2 regions of the Pseudomonas sp. GW821-FHT09E04 genome follow, and region 1 is predicted to be linked to the other one. Evidence: predicted binding sites of a transcription regulator. Region 1 holds the regulator's gene; the other holds the start of a gene.
The links. The regulator sigma-54, encoded in region 1, starts transcription at its own class of promoters, with help from an activator protein. The targets are predictions, from matches to a motif close to ANTGGCATNNANNTTGCTNT.
Positions count from the first base shown of each region.

Region 2: a site for sigma-54 is predicted at 3,901-3,920, ahead of AC07N4_RS14710 (circularly permuted type 2 ATP-grasp protein). Genes of this name have one in related genera too.

Region 1 is NZ_JBWKOR010000002.1:859,121-869,316, forward strand. Features, by position in the region: gene AC07N4_RS10400 (KpsF/GutQ family sugar-phosphate isomerase) at 1-30, shown strand, start outside; gene AC07N4_RS10405 (KdsC family phosphatase) at 31-555, shown strand; gene lptC (LPS export ABC transporter periplasmic protein LptC) at 564-1,136, shown strand; gene lptA (lipopolysaccharide transport periplasmic protein LptA) at 1,123-1,668, shown strand; gene lptB (LPS export ABC transporter ATP-binding protein) at 1,668-2,393, shown strand; gene AC07N4_RS10425 (RNA polymerase factor sigma-54) at 2,580-4,073, shown strand; gene hpf (ribosome hibernation-promoting factor, HPF/YfiA family) at 4,147-4,455, shown strand; gene ptsN (PTS IIA-like nitrogen regulatory protein PtsN) at 4,467-4,931, shown strand; gene rapZ (RNase adapter RapZ) at 4,934-5,791, shown strand; gene AC07N4_RS10445 (HPr family phosphocarrier protein) at 5,807-6,082, shown strand; gene AC07N4_RS10450 (ZIP family metal transporter) at 6,123-7,016, opposite strand; gene AC07N4_RS10455 (superoxide dismutase) at 7,047-7,658, opposite strand; gene AC07N4_RS10460 (DUF2753 family protein) at 7,660-8,100, opposite strand; gene AC07N4_RS10465 (class II fumarate hydratase) at 8,128-9,504, opposite strand; gene AC07N4_RS10470 (FagA protein) at 9,485-9,892, opposite strand.
Region 2 is NZ_JBWKOR010000003.1:814,230-824,425, forward strand. Features, by position in the region: gene AC07N4_RS14695 (c-type cytochrome) at 1-674, shown strand, start outside; gene AC07N4_RS14700 (transglutaminase family protein) at 689-1,498, opposite strand; gene AC07N4_RS14705 (alpha-E domain-containing protein) at 1,495-2,445, opposite strand; gene AC07N4_RS14710 (circularly permuted type 2 ATP-grasp protein) at 2,458-3,867, opposite strand; gene AC07N4_RS14715 (ribonuclease E inhibitor RraB) at 4,344-4,691, opposite strand; gene AC07N4_RS14720 (hypothetical protein) at 4,902-5,135, opposite strand; gene speE (polyamine aminopropyltransferase) at 5,290-6,165, opposite strand; gene AC07N4_RS14730 (PLDc N-terminal domain-containing protein) at 6,302-6,493, opposite strand; gene AC07N4_RS14735 (hypothetical protein) at 6,565-7,095, opposite strand; gene AC07N4_RS14740 (ankyrin repeat domain-containing protein) at 7,186-7,704, opposite strand; gene AC07N4_RS14745 (long-chain-acyl-CoA synthetase) at 7,802-9,640, opposite strand; gene AC07N4_RS14750 (DUF3509 domain-containing protein) at 10,030-10,196, shown strand, end outside.

The DNA of each region.
Region 1 (10,196 bases):
TCCGACCTGCTGCGCGCAGGAGTGATGTAAATGAGCACCGATCTGCTGCAACGCGGCAAAGCCATCAAACTGGCGGTTTTCGACGTCGACGGCGTCCTCACCGACGGGCGCCTGTACTTCCTTGAAGACGGCAGCGAGTTCAAGACCTTCAATACGCTCGACGGCCAGGGCATCAAGATGTTGATGAACGCCGGCGTGCAAACGGCCATCATCAGTGGTCGCAAGACCCCGGTGGTCGAACGCCGGGCGAAAAACCTGGGCATTCCGCACCTGTTTCAGGGCCGTGAAGACAAACTCGTCGTCCTCGACGGCCTTCTCGAGCAACTGGGCCTAAGCTATGAACAGGTCGCCTATCTCGGCGACGATCTGCCCGACCTGCCGGTGATTCGCCGGGTGGGGCTGGGGATGGCGGTGGCCAACGCTGCCGCTTTTGTGCGCGAGCACGCCCATGGCGTCACTCAGGCCCGTGGTGGCGAGGGTGCCGCCCGTGAATTCTGCGAACTGATCCTGCGCGCCCAGGGCAGCCTCGATGCCGCCAATAACGCGTATTTGTGAGTCAAACCATGTTTAGCAAAAAGTTTCGCAACATACTGCTGTTCGGTTGCATCGCGGCCATTTTCGGCGCGGTCGGCTACTGGAACATCAGCCCGGAACGCTTCCTCGACAAGCCTCCTGTCTCGGCAGAAGAGAGCCCGATCGACTGGTACGCGACCAACACCCACACCTTGCAATACCTGGAAGACGGCAAGGTGCAGTACGAAATGACTTCCGACAAGGCCGAGCACGTCAAGGCGACCGACATTACACTGGTCACCAAGCCCGACCTGAACATGTATCGCGGCACCGACTTCCCATGGCACGTGACCAGCGAGCGCGGTGAAGTGAATTCCGGTGGCACCGAGGTCGAGCTGATCGACTCGGTTCGCGTCAAGCGCACCGATGAAAAGAACCGCGACACCCTGATCACCTCCACTCGCATGACAGTGTTCCCGCAGCAACAATATGCGCAGACCCAGCAACCCGTTAGAATCGACGGCGCTGGCGGTGTATCGACCGGCGTGGGAATGAAAGCGTATTTGAAGGAAAGCAGGATACACCTGCTATCGAACGTAAGAGGACAGTATGAGGCTCGTTAAAACCCTCCCTATTTTGCTCAGTCTGGGCGCAGCACTGGGAAGCGTGAGCGCCTGGGCTCTGCCGAACGATCAAGAGCAGCCAATCCGCATTCAGGCCGACGATGCCCAGCTGGACGACAAGAATGGCGTTGCCACCTATAAAGGTGACGTGATCATCACTCAGGGTTCGATGATCGTCAAAGGCAACACCGTGACCATCACCCGCACCCCGACCGGCGATATCGACGTCGTGACCTCGGTGGGCAACCTTGCCTACTTCGAGCAGTTGCAGACGGCTGGCGACACCAAGCCTGTACAGGGCTGGGGCGTGACCATCCAGTACCACGCCGCGCAAAACCGCGTTGTACTGATCGACAAGGCGAAAGTCGTCGACAAGGACAACAACACCACTCAGGGCGAGAAAATCGTCTATGACACGGTGAAAAAGCTGGCCAGCGCGGGTCGTGCCACCGGCAACAAGGTCACCGAAGCGCGTCCGCGCATTGACATGGTGATCCAGCCGAAGAAGAAAACCGACGAGAAATCCCAGTAATGGCAACTCTGAAAGCTCAGCACCTGGCCAAGGCCTATAAAAGCCGCCAGGTCGTGCGCGATGTCAGCCTGTCGATCGACAGCGGTCAGATCGTCGGCCTGCTCGGCCCCAACGGCGCCGGCAAGACCACCTGCTTCTACATGATCGTCGGCCTGGTGCAGGCCGATCAGGGTCGCGTGCTGATCGACGACCTGGACGTCAGCCACCAGCCGATGCACGGTCGCGCCAAGGCCGGTATCGGCTATCTGCCACAGGAAGCGTCGATCTTTCGCAAACTGTCGGTGGCCGACAACATCATGGCCATCCTCGAGACCCGCCAGGAGCTCGACAAGGCCGGTCGTCGCAAGGAGCTGGAAAGCCTGCTGCAGGAATTCCACATCAGCCACATCCGCGACAACCTCGGCATGAGCCTGTCCGGTGGTGAGCGTCGCCGGGTGGAAATCGCCCGCGCACTGGCCACTGCACCGAAGTTCATTCTGCTCGACGAACCGTTCGCCGGTGTCGACCCGATCTCCGTGGGTGACATCAAGCAGATCATTCACCACCTCAAGGCCAAGGGCATCGGTGTGTTGATCACCGACCACAACGTCCGCGAGACGCTGGATATCTGCGAAACGGCCTACATCGTCAATGACGGCCAACTGATCGCCGAAGGCGACTCCGCGACCATCCTCGCCAACGATCTGGTGAAGGAAGTGTATCTGGGTCACGAGTTCCGCCTGTAAGCGCGACAGCATTCGACCAGCCGTCCGGGTGCTGTAACGTTGAAGCGCACTTTTATACGCTTTTATTGTTACAGCGCTCTAGGCAAACACGACAGTTTCAGGCATATAATTTGCTTAAGTTTGGCGCTTCGGCGCCCTGTAGTGGATGGCGCATAGCGCCGGCGAATAAGGTGTTAAGCCCCTGCCATGAAACCATCGCTAGTCTTGAGAATGGGCCAGCAGCTGACGATGACACCGCAGCTGCAACAGGCCATCCGCCTGCTCCAATTGTCGACCCTGGATCTGCAACAGGAAATCCAGGAGGCTCTGGAATCCAATCCGATGCTCGAACGCCAGGAAGACGGCGACGACTTCGACAACTCCGATCCCATGGCCGACAACGCCGAACAGAAGCCCAACACCGAGATCCAGGAACCCTCCTATCAGGAGACCGCACCGACGGTCGACAATCTAGAGGATGGCGAATGGAACGAGCGAATCCCCAACGAACTCCCCGTCGACACCGCCTGGGAAGACGTCTACCAGACCAGCGCCAGCAGCCTGCCGAGCAGCGATGACGACGAGTGGGACTTCACCACCCGTACCTCCGCCGGCGAGAGCCTGCAAAGCCACCTGCTGTGGCAGCTGAACCTGGCGCCGATGTCCGACACCGATCGCCTGATCGCCGTCACCCTGATCGACTGCATCAACAATCAGGGCTACCTCGACGAAACCCTCGAAGAAATTCTCGACGCCTTCGATCCGGAGCTCGACATCGAGCTGGACGAGATCGAAGCCGTCCTGCACCGCATCCAGCAATTCGAACCTGCCGGCATTGGCGCACGCAACCTGGGCGAATGCCTGCTGCTGCAATTGCGCCAGCTGTCGGCCAAGACTCCTTGGCTGGCGGAAGCCAAGCGTCTGGTCACCGATTACATCGACCTGCTCGGCAGCCGCGACTACAGCCAGCTGATGCGCCGCATGAAGCTCAAGGAAGATGAACTGCGCCAGGTCATCGAACTGGTGCAGAGCCTCAACCCGCGCCCCGGCTCGCAGATCGAATCCACCGAAGCCGAATACGTGGTGCCTGACGTCATCGTGCGCAAGGACAACGAGCGCTGGCTGGTCGAACTGAACCAGGAATCGGTGCCGCGCCTGCGGGTCAACGCCCAGTACGCCGGTTTCGTGCGCCGCGCCGACACCAGCGCCGACAACACCTTCATGCGCAATCAGTTGCAAGAAGCCCGCTGGTTCATCAAGAGCCTGCAGAGCCGCAACGAAACCCTGATGAAAGTGGCCACCCAGATCGTCGAGCATCAGCGCGGCTTTCTTGAATACGGCGACGAAGCCATGAAGCCTCTCGTGCTGCATGACATCGCCGAAGCGGTGGGCATGCACGAGTCGACGATTTCCCGGGTGACCACGCAAAAATTCATGCATACCCCCCGGGGCATTTATGAACTGAAATACTTTTTCTCCAGCCACGTCAGCACCTCCGAAGGCGGCGAATGCTCGTCCACGGCGATCCGCGCGATCATCAAGAAACTGGTTGCCGCGGAAAATCAGAAAAAGCCGTTGAGTGACAGCAAGATCGCTGGTTTACTGGAGGCACAAGGCATTCAGGTGGCTCGCCGCACCGTCGCCAAGTACCGCGAATCCCTCGGGATCGCGCCTTCGAGCGAACGCAAGCGGTTGATGTAAGCCACGTTACAGCGTTCCAGTGGCAGGCTCTTCGGCCTGCCGCTTTATGCACTGGCAACGAAGGAGAAGCTGTATGCAAGTCAACATCAGTGGACACCAACTGGAAGTTACCCAACCTCTCCGTGAGTACGTTGAGCAAAAGCTCAAGAGGCTTGAGGGGCATTTCGACAAGATCACCAACGTGCAAGTCACGATGTGCGTCGAGAAGCTGAAGCAGAAAATCGAAGCCACGCTGCATATTCCCGGTAACGAGGTCGTCGCAAACGCGGAACATACCGATATGTACGCAGCGATCGACGCGCTGACCGACAAGCTTGATAAACAACTCAAAAAGCATAAGGAAAAGACCCAGAGCCTGCTTCAGGGCGCTACCGGTCGATAACCCCCACCCCCATGATCCGACTTGAAAGCATCCTGACCCCCGGCCGTTCCCTCGTGAACGTGCCGGGCGGCAGCAAAAAGAAAGCCCTCGAACAAATTGCCAACCTGATCGCCCGGGAAGTACCGGATCTGGAGATGCAAGATGTCTTCGAGGCACTGATTGCCCGTGAAAAACTCGGCTCGACCGGTTTTGGCAACGGCATCGCCATTCCCCATTGCCGCCTCAAGGGTTGCGAATCCCCCATCAGCGCCTTGATGCACCTTGAAGCACCCATCGATTTCGACGCCATCGATGGTGCACCGGTCGACCTGCTGTTCGTGCTGCTGGTCCCGGAAGCCGCCACCGATGCGCACCTGGAACTGCTGCGCCAGATCGCCAGCATGCTCGACCGCAAGGACGTACGCGAAAAATTGCGTCGCGCCACCACCAACGAAGCCTTGTATCAGGTTGTCCTGGACGAGCAAAACGGGCACTAAACATGCGCTTGATCATCGTCAGTGGCCGCTCCGGCTCGGGCAAAAGTACCGCTCTGGATGTCCTCGAGGACAACGGCTACTACTGCATCGACAATTTGCCGGCCGGCCTGCTCCCGGAACTGGCGGAGCGCGCACTGATTCATACGGAACTGCCTCAGCCACTGGTCGCGGTATCGATCGATGCGCGCAATCTGCCCAGTCATCTCTCGCGCTTTCCGGAGTTGCTTGAAGAGGTCCGCAGCCGGCACATCCAGTGCGACGTCCTGTATCTGGACGCCGATGAAGAAACCCTGCTCAAGCGCTTTTCGGAAACCCGTCGTCGCCACCCGCTGAGCAGCGCCAATCGTTCGCTGGCAGAAGCCATCAACGATGAAACGGCCCTGCTGGGCCCGATCGCCGATCTGGCCGACCTGAAGGTCAACACCACCAATCTGAACCTGTACCAGTTGCGCGACACCATCAAGCTGCGGCTGCTGAACCAGCCGGAGCCGGGCACGGCGTTTCTGGTGGAGTCGTTCGGTTTCAAACGCGGCATGCCGGTGGATGCGGATCTGGTGTTCGATGTACGCTGCCTGCCCAACCCGTACTGGAAACCGGAACTACGCGCGCAATCGGGGCTCGATGAGCCGGTAGCCGAGTACCTGGCGGCACAGCCGGAAGTCGAAGAGATGTTCCAGGACATCTATGCGTATCTGTTCAAATGGCTGCCGCGCTTCGCTGCCAGCAATCGCGCCTACGTCACCATTGCCATTGGCTGCACCGGCGGACATCACCGTTCCGTCTACCTGACCGAACGCCTGGGTCAGGCCCTGCAGAAAACCCTGAAGAACGTCCAGGTTCGCCACCGCGACCTCAGCTAAAGGATTCACACCGCGATGCCTGCTCTGGAAATCGAAATCATCAACAAGCTGGGCCTGCATGCCCGGGCGTCGGCAAAGTTCGTTGGCGTGGCGGGGCAGTATCCCGACTGCACGATCAGAGTGGGTCGCACCCCGGAAACTACGGTAGATGGCAAAAGCATCATGGCGATGATGATGCTCGCTGCCGGCAAGGGCACCAAAATCTTCCTGAGCACCGAGGGGCATCAGGAACAGGAAGCCCTGGATGCCTTGGTGGCACTGATCAACAACTACTTCGACGAAGGCGGTTGAAAGCCTTTGGTGGCGAGGGAGCAAGCTTCCCTCCCCCCTCTCATCCCAACGCCGTGTCCATCACCATCATCAGGCAGAACCCGATCAACAATCCCAGGCTCGCCAGTTTGTCGTGACCATTGCGTCGCGACTCCGGGATTACTTCGTGGGTCACCACCAGCAACATCGCCCCGGCCGCCAGCGCCAATCCGAGGGGCAACAGCAACTCCGCCAGGCTGACCAGCCATGCACAGAGCAGTGCAAACACCGGTTCGACCAGCCCCGATGCCGCGCCGATCAGAAACGCCTTGACCCGCGACATCCCTGCTCCGGCCAGCACCAGCGCAATCACCAACCCTTCCGGCACATCCTGCAAGGCGATGCCCATCGCCAGGCTGTCAGCGTCCGGCATGCCGCCGCCAGCGGAGACGCCGACGGCCATGCCTTCCGGAATGTTATGGGCAATGATGGCAAACACGAACAGCCAGATCCGCGGGGGAATCACCGGGTGCTCGACGGTGCCGATGAGCATTTCCGGTGAAGCGCCGGACACCTTGCGGTCCACCAGATACAGACCGAAAGCACCGAGCATGATGCCGAAACAGATCAAGCCACTGGCACCCCAAGGGCTCAGGCCAAGGCTTTCTGCGGCGGCAATCCCCGGCACGATCAGCGAAAAAGCAGTCGCTGCCAGCATCACGCCGGCACCAAACCCCAGCAGCGTGTCGCCCAATGCCTGAGGCATGTTGCGGATCACCAGCACCGGAACCGCCCCGAGTGCCGTGCCAAGCGCGCAGATTGCACCGCCCTGCAATGCCCGGGACAGTTTCGGCTCCAGGTCCAACCATTCGAGTCCGTGAGCCACCAGCAAGGCCATGCCCGCCAACAGCAGCAGCGACCCGAATGCGTAACGAAACATACGCCCACTTCCGATCGCCAGTGTTTCAGTGCCCATAGTCAGCCTTGGATTGTTTTTATAGGAGACTTAAACCAGTGCAGCCTGATAACGCGCAGCGACTTCAGGCCAATTGATCACGTTGTAGAACGCGCTGATGTATTCCGGGCGGCGGTTCTGATAACGCAGGTAGTAGGCGTGTTCCCACACATCAAGTCCGAGAATCGGCGTATTGCCTCCCATCAGCGGGCTGTCCTGGTTGCCGCTGCTTTCCACCACCAGTTTTTTGTCCGGGGTCACGCTGAGCCAGGCCCAGCCGCTGCCGAAACGGGTCAGCGCGGCTTTGGTGAAAGCATCCTTGAAGCTGTCGAGGCCGCCCAGTTGCTCATCGATCGCCCTGGCCAGCGCGCCGTCCGGCTTGCCGCCACCGCCTGGCACCATCACTTCCCAGAACAGCGAATGGTTGGCGTGACCGCCGCCCTGATTGATTACCGCCGCGCGCAGTTTTTCAGGCAGTTGCTGGACGCTGGCCACCAGTTTTTCCACCGGCCATTCGGCGTACTCCGTGCCCTCGACCGCGGCGTTCAGGTTGTTGATATAGGTCTGGTGATGCTTGGTGTAGTGGATCTCCATGGTCTGCGCATCGATGTGCGGTTCCAGTGCATCGTAGGCGTAAGGCAAGGCTGGCAGGGTAAAAGCCATTTCAGTGGACTCCATGGTGATGTTGGGCAGGCACGCGACGCGCATTGCCGGTATCCGGGTGCAGCAGACGCTGGGTGCGCGGGTATTCGCCGTGTTCGCTGATGAAATTGAGCAGTTCGACATAGGTCTTGCTGCTCTGGCGCAACGCCGCCTCACGCAGGGCCGGGCGCAGGCGCTCGTTCTGCATGGTCTGCAACAGGCGCTGATGGATCGCGCAGAGGTATTCGGCGCTCTCCTCCGGCTGGTTCAGGCGCAGATGCAGGTCGGCCAGGTTGTGATGGGAGATGACGCAGGCCGCCACCGCTTCGTCGGCATCGGCCCAGCGCTCGAACAGCACTTGAGCCAGGGCCAGCGCTTGCAGATAGGCCTCGCGGGCGTCGATCAGCTCGCCCAGCATGAAGCAGCGATTGGCCCGTTCGATCGTGCGTTTCCAGTGCTCCATGATGAGTCTCCAAAGCGGTTGCGGTGTTTACACGCCGCCGGCGGTGAGTTTCTCGGGATTGAGCAACTCTTCCAGTTGGCTGCGCGACAGGTCGGTGTGTTCCAGCGCAACGTCAATCACCGGACGGCCCTGTTTGTAGGCCTGCTTGGCGATTTCGGCAGCCTTCTGGTAACCGATGATCGGGTTGAGTGCGGTGACCAGAATCGGGTTGCGCGACAGCGCTTCCTTGAGGCGCGACTCGTTGACCTTGAAGCTGGCAATCGCCTTGTCACCCAGCAGACGGCTGGAGTTGGCCAGCAACTCGATGCTGCTCAACAGGTTCTGGGCGATGATCGGCAGCATCACGTTCAGTTCGAAATTGCCCGACTGACCGGCGATGGTGATCACCGAGTCATTGCCGATCACTTGCGCGGCGACCATGGCGGTGGCTTCCGGAATCACCGGGTTGACCTTGCCTGGCATGATCGATGAGCCCGGCTGTAGGCCTTCCAGCTCGATTTCTCCGAGGCCGGCGAGCGGGCCGGAGTTCATCCAGCGCAGGTCATTGGCGATTTTCATCAGCGACACGGCGGTGGCCTTGAGCTGACCCGACACGGCCACGGCGGTGTCCTGCGAGCCGATCAGCGCGAACAGATCCTTGCCGGGGGTGAATTGCACGTTGGTCAATTGACTCAACTGGCGGCTGAATCGCGCGGCGAATTCCGGGTGCGCATTGATCCCGGTGCCGACCGCCGTGCCACCCTGAGCCAGGGATTGCAGGCTTGGCAGCAAGTCCTGCAGGTGACCGATATTGGCCTTGAGTTGCTGCGCCCAACCGTTGAGCACCTGGCTCATGCGCACCGGCATGGCGTCCATCAGGTGGGTGCGACCGGTTTTGACGTGGTGGTGGACTTGTTCAGACTTGCGTTCGATCACTTGCACCAGGTGCAGCAGCGCCGGCAGCAGTTGTTCATGCAGGGCCAGCGCGGCGCTGACGTGGATGGTGGTCGGGATGATGTCGTTGCTGCTCTGCCCGCAGTTGACGTGATCGTTGGCGTTCACCGGCTCGTCGAGCAGGCGGCTGGCCAGGGTGGCGATCACTTCGTTGGCGTTCATGTTGGAACTGGTGCCGGAACCGGTCTGGAAGATATCCACCGGAAAATGCTGCATGAAGTCGCCTTCAAGCAGACCCTGGGCCGCGTCGCTGATGGCTTTGCCTTGCGCAGCGCTGATCTGGTTGAGTTCGACGTTGGCCCGGGCTGCAGCGGCCTTGGCCAGAATCAGGGCGCGAATGAACTGGGTCGGCATCGGCTTGCCGCTGATCGGGAAATTGTCCACTGCGCGCTGGGTTTGCGCGCCGTAGAGAGCGTCCACCGGCACCTGCAGTTCGCCCATGCTGTCGCGCTCAATACGTGTCTTGGTCATCGGTAAATCCTTGGACTAATTCAATGAGAGGAATCGAGGGTTGCAACTCGCAAGTGGCGAGCTGCCAGGTGTAGCTTTGCCAGCGTTTGAGCCGGCATTTGCACAGGGACAGGCGCTCCATTTCACGCAATGGACGCCAGGCTTGATCGAGACAGAGGCTGCGCCAGTGCCACGGCAACGCGATGTCGGTGGCCGTGTCGAGCAGCAGACGGAAAGAAGTTTCAGCGACAGTCCAGGGCGAGGTCGCCGTGCAGCAGGCCAGATACCGGCCTTCGGCCAGGTAGTGTTCGATCAGACGCGGTTCGTCGGGATCCATGGCGCAACGGATCTGGCGACTCATCCAGCGCCAGCTTTCGAGGTACGGCTGCTCGTGCAAGGCAGAACTCATGATCCTGGGCTCATCCGATAATGAGATTTATTATTAGATGATAATGATACGCAACGCAAGATCGCGGATTGCCCGGCCTTTCAGCAGCGCAGAATCTGCGCCCCCCCCCCCCCCCCGACAGCCTCCTGCCAATGGATCCGTCGCGTGAAAAAAAAAAGGCGCGCCAACCAACGGTTGCCACGCCTGATTTCAGACATTCCGGGGGCAGTGAAGATCACAACTCTGCCAATCAGATCGCCTGATTAAAACTTTTGAAACATTGCACAACGACTTGAAACAGTCCTGCGCTAACTCATCACTCAGA
Region 2 (10,196 bases), on a different contig from region 1:
CGATCAAGAATGACGTGTCCTACAAGAAGGACATGACTTATCGCGCCGTGCCGGTGGCTGCATTGCTGACCGGAATCAAACCGGACGATCACCTGCAAGCCGTAGCGCTGGATGGCTTTGCCGCCGAGCTGTCTGCCGCGCCGCTGCTGAACACTAAAGGTTCCCGCGCCTGGCTGGCCATCGAAGATCCGGCCCATCCTTGGCCGCCGCTGTCGGAAGGCAAGCACAGCGCCGGACCGTTCTATCTGGTGTGGACCGATCCGCAGGCCGGCCATATCAGCCCGGAACAATGGCCGTTCGAAGTGGCGAGCATCAAACGCATGGCGCCGGTGGCCGAGCGCTTCCCTGCCCTGTTGCCGGATCCTGCGTTGAAGGCCGATGACCCGGTGAATCAGGGTTTTGCGCTGTTCCAGAAGAACTGTCTGGCCTGCCATCGCCTAAATGGCGCGGGAGATGCGCAATTCGGACCGGACCTGAATATTCCCTACAACCCGACCGAATATTTCGGCGCGGACTTCCTCAAGCGCTACATCCGCGATCCGCAGAGTTTGCGCCAGTGGCCGCAAGCGAAGATGCCAGGGTTTACCGCCGAGGTATTGCCGGAGGCGGATCTGCAGAAGCTGGTGGGGTACTTGCAGCACATGGCCGGGCGCAAGGTTGCGCCGGCCAAGTAACCCGACTACGTCGTTTACTGCTGTTGCACCGAGATGATTGGCGCTGGTGTCGGCGACACCAGCACTTTCGCGTGCATCTGCTCTGACCCGCCGCCCCGACGCATGCCCCGCACCGGGCAGGCGTCGAGGTAATCCAGGCCCACCGCCAGTTTCAGGTGCCGCTCCGGCCGGGCCAGTTCATTGGTCACGTCAAAGCTGTACCAGGCGTCATCGATCCAGGCCTCGGCCCAGGCGTGACTGGCCAGATGCTCGCAATCCTCGCTGTACAGATAACCCGACACATACCGCGACGGCACACCGAGGCTGCGCGCGCAGGCCAGAAACGCGTGAGCGTGATCCTGGCAAACACCCGCCCGCCCGGCAAACGCCTCGGCGGCGCTGGTGTCGACTTCGGTGGAGCCAGGCTTATAGGTCATGTGCTGATTCAGGCCATGCATCAGATCGATCAGTGCATTGCGGTCGCGTCGTTGCTTGCAGGACTTCTCGGCAAACGCCCGCAGCGCCTCGTCAGCCTCGGTGAGCCGGGTGAAACGCAGGAACGGCAGCGCCGACTGGCTCTCGTGTTCCGCCTCGCGCAACTCGTCGATATCGACCTGCCCACGAGCGCCGATGATGATCGCTTCGTGGGGTTCGTCCATCGTCAGCACGTGCAGAATGTTGCCGAACGGATCGAGCTGGGCGCGCACCGGGCGCGGCAGGTCGAGCTGCCAGCTCAGCACATGCTGACGCTCACTGTCGTGAGGTGTCAGGCGCAGGTACTGGATGCTCGCCCGCACCTGATCTTCGTAGTGATAGGTGGTCTCGTGGCTGATGGAAAGTCTCATGCGGCCTCCAGATAGGAACTGTGAATGGCGTTGCCCAACTGGCGCACCAGCGGGATGAACTCGGTGAGCCAGGCGTGCAGCCCTTCCTCGAGGATTTCGTGGATGCCGGTGTAACGCAGGCGTGCGTCCATTTCCGCCGCCAGTCGTTGCGCAGGACGACCGTTGGCCCCCGGCAGTTGCGCGAGGATCTGGTCGATCTCTTCGGTGCAGGCCCGCAGCGAGCGCGGCACGTCGGCACGCAACAGCAGCAGCTCGGCGACATGCCGGGCGCCGGGCGCGTCGCGGTAGATTTCGGTGTAGGCCTCGAACGAGGACAAGGCCCGCAACAAGGCACTCCATTGGTAATAGGCGTGGGCGGTGCCGTCGCTGACCGCTTCGGCCTGATCGCCGGCCATTTCATAGCGGGCGTCTAGCAGGCGCAAAGTGTTGTCGGCCCGCTCGATGAACGTGCCCAACCGGATGAAACGAAACGCATCGTTGCGCATGATGGTGCCGTAGGACGCCCCGCGGAACAGGTGCGAACGTTCCTTGATCCACTCACAGAAACGGCTCATGCCATAGCGGCTGAGGCCCTGGTTGGCGATCCCGCGGATCTCAAGCCAGGTGGCGTTGATGTTCTCCCACATGTCGGCGGTGATCCGACCGCGCACCGCGTGGGCACTGGCTCGCGCCGCGCCGAGGCAGCTGTAGATGCTCGCCGGGTTGGCCGCGTCGAGCGCGAAGAAGTGCAGCAATCGCTCGGCATGCAGCTCGCCGTGGCGTTCCAGGTAGTCGTCCAGCGTGCCGGTGATCAGCAACGGCATCGCCAGTTCGTGCAAACCGTCGCCACGGCCGTCCTGCGGCATCAGCGACAGCGAATAGCTGACATCGAGCATGCGGGCGAGGTTTTCCGCCCGCTCCAGGTAACGCGACATCCAGTACAGATCCGAGGCAGTTCTACTTAACATGGCAGGCTTCCTTCAATCCTCGACCACCCAGGTGTCCTTGGTTCCACCGCCCTGGGATGAATTCACCACCAGAGAGCCTTCACGCAGGGCGACACGGGTCAAACCACCGGGCACAACCCGGGTTTCGCGGCCGGACAATACGAACGGGCGCAGGTCGATATGGCGCGGCGCAATGCCGTTTTCGACAAAGGTCGGACAGGTCGACAGCGACAGCGTCGGTTGTGCGATATACGCGTGGGGCTTGGCCTTGATCCGCTCGCGGAATGCATCGATTTCCGCCGTTGTCGCCGCCGGCCCCACGAGCATTCCGTAACCGCCGGAGCCCTGGGTTTCCTTGACCACCAGATCCGGAAGATTGGCCAGCACATGGGAAAGTTCAGACGGATTGCGGCATTGCCACGTCGGCACGTTCTTCAGGATCGGCTCTTCATCGAGGTAGAAACGGATCATCTCGGTGACGAACGGATACACCGACTTGTCGTCCGCCACGCCGGTGCCGATCGCATTGGCCAGCACCACATTGCCAGAGCGATACGACGACAGCAGACCCGGCACGCCGAGCATCGAATCCGGGCGGAAGGCCAACGGGTCGAGGAACGCGTCGTCGAGCCGGCGGTAGATCACGTCTACCGCTTTCGGGCCGTCGGTGGTGCGCATGAAGACCTTGTCGTCGCGCACGAACAGATCGGCACCTTCGACCAGCTCGACGCCCATTTCCCGGGCCAGGAACGCATGCTCGAAAAACGCGCTGTTGAACCGGCCCGGCGTCAGTACCACCACACTCGGGTCGTCGATGGGGCTTGAGCTTTTCAGGGTGTCGAGCAACAGGTTCGGGTAATGGTCGATCGGGGCGATGCGCTGGGCCGCGAACAGCTCGGGGAACAGACGCATCATCATCTTGCGGTCTTCGAGCATGTAGCTCACGCCGCTGGGCGTGCGCAGGTTGTCCTCGAGCACGTAATACGTGCCGTCGCCGTCGCGCACCAGATCGACGCCGGAGATGTGCGAATAGATATCGCGGTGCAGATCCAGCCCCTGCATCGCCAACTGGTATTGCTCGTTGGCCAGCACCTGCTCGGCGGGAATGATCCCGGCCTTGATGATGCGCTGCTCGTGATAGAGGTCGGCGAGGAACATGTTCAACGCCTTGACGCGCTGGATGCAGCCGCGCTCGACGATCCGCCACTCGCTGGCGGGAATGCTGCGCGGAATGGTGTCGAAGGGAATCAGGCGTTCTGTCCCTTGCTCGTCCCCGTAGAGCGTGAAAGTGATCCCGGCACGATGGAACAGCAGATCGGCCTCGCGTCGCCGCTGGGCCAACAGCTCGTCAGGCGTATCGGCCAGCCAGCGGGCAAACTCCCGGTAATGCGGGCGGACCTGGCCGCCGGCATCGTACATTTCATCAAAATAGGTGCGGATCATGCCGTACTCCTTGTCACCCCGGACATACAGGCCTTCGCAAGGCCCGTGCCATCGGCATAAACGCTTTGATTTCAATCGGTTGGATATTCACGCCACAAACACCGCACCATTCCTGTGCGGCAAATGCCCCAACCTGATCGCCCCCGCCTCATTGCGACGCAGTGCAGTCGCCTATCACCAGCATAGTCAGAGTTGATTTCACTGCCCGGCGCCGCCTGCGGATAATCCGCACATCCGCTGCGAAACGTCCCTGACGAAGTGCGCAGCCCAACTGATCCGGCTTGCCCTGGCAGCCCTACCGGCCGTAACCCTGACCGGTTTCCTCTCCTTCCGGTCTTCCCTTTCAGCCACCTCTCCCGGTGGCTTTTTTTTGCGCCGGATTCTTGTTTCAGGGTTTTGCCGGGCAATGTTCAGGGCTCAGAAACGACAACGGCCGACCCGAAGGTCAGCCGTTGCTCGACGTGTTGCGAGGGTTATCAGTTCAAACGATGGCGGTTGCGCACCTCCTGCTTCACGCCCCAGCCTTCGATGATGCCGCCCAAGGGCTCGACCACCGCCGAAAAGCCCTGTTCGAAATCGCCAATGTCGTCGTAGGTTGCGTACATCACCTTGCTCAATTCCAGGGACCACGCGCCGTCGTCGCGCGCACTGACCTGGGCATTGATGGATTCACCGCGAAACTTGCCTGCCGCCCTGCGCGCCCGCTCCTCGTCCGGGAAAATGGCGTAGAACTCGATGGGATGGAATCGGGAAAAATCGAAACCGCCTTCTTTCATGCGGCGCAGCACGCTGCTGCTGATGTCTTCTTGATAGGCTGTGCTCATGAACGTCCCCCTCGCATAGATGGATAGACTTTCCGTATTCCCTGCACCTGGCCGAACGGCTCAAGCGCTACGACAACCGTGTTGCCGGCGGGAAACAAGCATGTAGCTGACAAGACCAGACCTTAGCGATCCGTTCGCTGATCTCGCTTGCAGAGTAGCCCCAAGATAGAGCCGCTGCCAAGGCCTGGTACGTTACGGACAAGAAGATTTTCAGATGGGCGTGATGCTGCGGATTTCGATGCTGTTCTGGGTTTTCAGGCTTTTGGCGCCTGCATCGGAGGTGCGCCCTTCCAGATCGTTCAGATCCAGTGCGGCGGCGACAGGAAGGAGTCGTTCCTTGATCAATCGAGCGGCCTCATCGTCGTTGGGGCATTCCGCGCGCTCGAAGATTTCATCGACAATTTCACCGTGATCATCCACGAAAGTGACTTTCCACTTTTGCATTGGTGCCTCCTCGAACAAACCCGCAAATGGGCTCATATCTATCTCGACTTTTGTCAGGATTGATCGTTCAAAAGCTTTACACCGATGAAACATGAAAAACATTTCATCTGCGGGAACGAAGCCGCTCGCTCCCGCAGTGATAACGGCTGAGTGATCAGTCGTTGCTTGGCTTGTTCACCGCTTGCAGCACGTATTGCGGCAAGGCGAAGGCGCCGATGTGGATTTCCGGGTTGTAGTAACGGGTGACGATGCCGCTGCCGATGAAACGCTGTTGCAGGGTTTCACGGCTCAGCTTGCGGTAGGCCGGGTTGGTCGAGCCCCAGGCGAAGGTCATCGAACCGCCGATGTAGGTCGGCACGGCCGCCTGATAGAAGTGCCAGTCCGGGAACAGGCTGCGCAGGCGACCGGCGGTGGTTTTCACTTCTTCGATCTGCATGAACGGCGTGCCGTTCTGGGTCACGAGGATGCCACCCTCGTTCAGGCAGCGGTGGCAGGCCTGGTAGAAGTTTTCCGAGAACAGCACTTCGCCCGGGCCGATCGGGTCGGTGGAGTCGGAAATGATCACGTCGAACTTTTCAGTGGTGGTTGCGACGAAGCGCATGCCGTCGTCGATCACCAGGTTCAGGCGTGGGTCGTCGTAGGCGCCCTTGGAGTGGTTCGGCAGGAATTCCTTGCACATGTCGACCACGGTGCCGTCGATTTCGACCATGGTGATGTGCTCGACGCTGGCGTGCTTGGTCACTTCGCGCAGCATGCCACCGTCGCCGCCGCCGATGATCAGCACGCGCTTGGCGGTGCCGTGGGCGAGGATCGGCACGTGGGTGAGCATTTCGTGGTAGATGAATTCATCGGCTTCGGTGGTCTGGATCACGCCGTCCAGCGCCATCACCCGGCCCATGCGCGGGTTCTGGAAGATCACCAGGTGCTGGTGTTCGGTGCGCACTTCGTGCAGCAGTTTTTCCATGCGAAAACGCTGGCCGTAGCCTTCGTAGAGGGTTTCCAGGTATTCGCTGGTCTTGGTGACGGTCATGGTGAAGTGCTCCGATGAATGCGCGGGCGCCAATCGTCAGGTTCGATTGCCCGGGAAAGGCGCGCATTCTACGTTGCCGAAGATGACAGGTCGAACCTCACTTCATCGGCCCGGCACAATCCATTGGCGCGAACGGTCAGATCCGCACATTGCCCCGCGGCCCGGCAATCGCCCAGATGATCAGGCCCAGCACCGGCAGGAAGATGATCAACAGCACCCAGAGGATTTTCATCCCGGTCTCGGCACCGCTTTTCAGCACGTTGATGATCGCCCAGATGTCGAGGGCAAGAATGATCAGGCCGATCAGGCCGTTGAACGTGGAACCCATGGTGTCACTCCAGAATAGTGGCATGCACTTTTAGGATAGACGGTCGCGCGCAGGGTTCCCTTTTATTGCGCTCAGACGTGAACGGCGACCTTCAAGGCTTCCAGCGACGGCGCAGCGGCGATGCCGACTTCGGCACACAGTTCCAGCACGCGCGGCACGTCGTTGCCGTAGACCAGCACCACTTGCAGTTCGTCGTCGAGCAACTGGCTGAAGTTCATCAGCGTGTAGCCACCGTTTTCCTTGTTCATGCTGCTCATCTGCACCTGGATGCGGTTGAGTGCGGTCAGCGCTTCGGTCTTGGCCAGTTGCTTGGGCTTGAGGTTGAACTCCACGCCCGGGCCGAACGAAGCCACGATCTGCGCGAACAGGTCAACGTAGGTGTCGGCCTGGAACAGCACGGTTTCCGGCAGACTGCCGACCACGACCCATTCGCCCAAAGGAATCGGGAAAGTGTCGTCGTAGTTGATGTCCGGATTGGCGGTCAGAAAAGCGTCGGCATCGGCGTAGGCCTGCGCCGCTTCATCAGCGACCTTCTGAATCTCGTCGTCGCCCATGCAGCCGGAGCTGATTTTGCTGATGAGTTCGGCGAGTGCGGCTTTCATGGGGGCGGATCCTGTGGCGAAGAGAATTTTGAGGGCGCGAAGGATAGCGCATTCTCGCCTTCGCCACAGAGCGGGTTCCGGCCCGACGGTTCAGCCCAGCAGTTTTTCCAGCTGCGCGGTGGTGTCCACAGCGCCCATGGTGCGGGCCGCGTCCAGCGCGGTGATGCCGTTGGCGTCCTTGGCTTTCGGGTCCGCGCCCTGGTCGATCAGGAACTCGACGATTTCAACCCGGTTGAACATCGCCGCCATCATCAGCGCCGTGCGGCCGTCGAAGGAAGCGCCTTCAATCTGCGCCCCACCGGCCACCAATGCCTTGACCACGGCCAGGTCACCCTTGAATGCCGCGCCGGCAATCGGGCTCTGGCCATTGCCATTGCGTTGTTCCGGGTCGGCCTTGTGCTTGAGCAGCACTTGCACCGCATCTACGTGACCGTAGTAACTGGCGAGCATCAACAGGGTGTCGCCCTTGCTGTTGGTCAGGTTGACCGGCAGACCGGCCGTGATCAGGCGATCCAGCATCGCCGCATCGCCGTCGCGCGCCTTGTTGAATACCTGCTCGGTGAATTCGGCAGCTTCTTCGGGGGTCATCTGGCGGCTTTGGTCGGACATGGGGCAACTCCACTTTCGGTCAATCGGAAAGCCGATAGTTTCCCGAGCGCGGCGATAGCTGTCACCCCCTTTTTTCCAAGACAGTCGATAGCCAATATCAATAACGGAACTTGCCGCCGCGAATGTCCGCAAGGATTTCATCCGTGACCTGCACGTAGGTTTCAGTACCGGGCAGCCAGGCATAGATCGGGTCATCACCTGTCTGGCCGGGGTCGAAGCCTTCGTTTTTCAAGCGCGTCTTCTGGTATTTGAAGGTGCCGGTGGTTTCCATCTTCACCTTGACCCGCAGGAACAACGGCACCGCATAGGCCGGCATGCGCTGGCGGGCGAAGGCCAGCAGCTCGGTGAAGTCCAGCGTCGCCAACGATTCGGCCGGCGTGATCGCCGCCATGCCGGCGCGACCGTTGGTGTTGGGAATTTCCACGCCATAGGCCACGGCTTCGGAAATGTGCGGATGCTGGAGCAACAGGTTCTCGACCTCGGTGGTCGAGACGTTTTCGCCCTTCCAGCGGTAGGTGTCGCCGAGGCGATCGACAAACTGCGCATGACCGAAACCGATGTTGCGCAGCAGATCGCCGGTGTTGAAGAAGCGGTCGCCCTTGGTGAATACGTCCTGCAGCACGACTTTCGCGGTTTTCTGCGGATCGGTGTAGCCATCCAGCGGCGCCTTGTCGTCGATCCGCGCCAGCAACAGGCCGCGCTCGCCCCGGTCGACCTTGCGCATGAACCCGTCAGCACCACGAATCGGTTCGCCGCTGTCCTGATCGTAGGCGACCAGTTCCCAGGCCATCAGCGAGAATCCGATGGTGTTGTCGAAATTGAGGATGTTGGTGAAGCCGATATTGCCGTCGCTCGCCGCGTACAGTTCGCAGATGTGATCCACCGCAAACCGGGTCTTGAACTCGGCCCAGGCACCGGGCCGCAAACCGTTGCCGATCATCTTGCGCACGTCATGGCGGCTGTCATCGCTGCTGACCGGCTGATCCACCAGATAACGGCACAACTCGCCGACGTAGCCGATGGTGGTTGCGCGGTAGCGGCGCACATCGCTCCAGAACTGCCGGGCGCTGAACTTGCGGCGAATCGCGAAGCCCGAGGCGCCATTGACCGCCGATCCCCAGCACACGCAAAGGCCGGTGGCGTGGTACAGCGGCAAGGTGCAATAGACGATATCGTCCGGGCGCATGTCGAGGGCGATCATGCCGAAGCTCGCCGAGCTGCGCATCCAGCGTCCGTGCTTGAACACGCCGGCCTTGGGCAAACCGGTGGTGCCTGAGGTGTAGATGTAGAAGCACGGGTCATCGAAAAAAATCTGCCGGCTGCTGGCCGGGTTGTCGCTTGGCGCATCGGCGCTGGCGCTGATCAGATTGGTGTAACCCTCCGGGGCGATGCCCGGCTGGCTGAAGGTGTCCTGATCCGCCACGAACCAGGTGCGGGCCGGCGCAATCGTCACTTGCTCGCGCACCGCGGTGAAGGCTGGCAGCAATTCCTCACCGACGACAATCGCCACCGGCGCCACCAGATTGATGCTGTGAATCAGCGTGTCGCGAGTCTGCGAAGTGTTGAGCAGCGCGCTGACGGCGCCGACCTTGGCCAGCGCCAGAATCGTCACCAGCAGTTCCGGGCGGTTTTCGATGAACACCGCCACCACATCGCCTTTGCCGATGCCCTGCCCGATCAGGTAGTGGGCAATGCGGTTGGCCCACTGGTTGACCTGTGAATAACTCAGCACCACCTCACCCGACAGCAGCGCGGGGCCCTCGGGATTGCGCAGGGTCGCTTGCTCGAAGGTCCAGCCCAGGCCACAGGTTTGGGTCGGATCCTTGACGTTGGCCACCTTCATGCCTTTCACCACCCGAGGGATGGCTTTGGCAATCATCGGCAGTTTGCGGAGCATCATGCTCCAGGTAATCGTGTCGCTAGGCGCGTGGCTCATGGCAGCTCCCGTTCGACCTTGGCGTGCAGGCCGGATTTTTTATTGTCGGGCAATCGGGTAAGGCAACCGGCGCTTCTTGAGCGAGGGTCGAGGCCGAAAATACGTCAGGGCTTCTCGGGCTGTACACGCGGTTTTTGCAATGTTTTGTATCCGCCAACGCTACAAGGCGAAACGCGATTGCAGCCGGATGGAATGGTTCCATCGGATCGACAGCGATCCCGCAAAATGCAGGATGCACGATGGCCATTCATGCAGATTGCACGACGACTTGAATTTGCATAATTTCTAACTTATTGATTTATAACGATTTTATAAAAATAGAATACTGGCACAATCACTGCAACTCCCTCTGCATGCTTGCCATTCAAGTGCATACGGAGCTGAAAGACATGAGCCTGATCCAAGAAAAATTTACCTCCCTGTTCTCCAACTTCAACGTCACCACCCAACCGCGTCCCGATGGCGGGATCCTGCTGACGCTGAAGAGTGCCGACGGCAAAGTGTTCAAACGTGCGCTCACCTATCAGCAACTGCATGCCGGCGACCAACTGTCGTG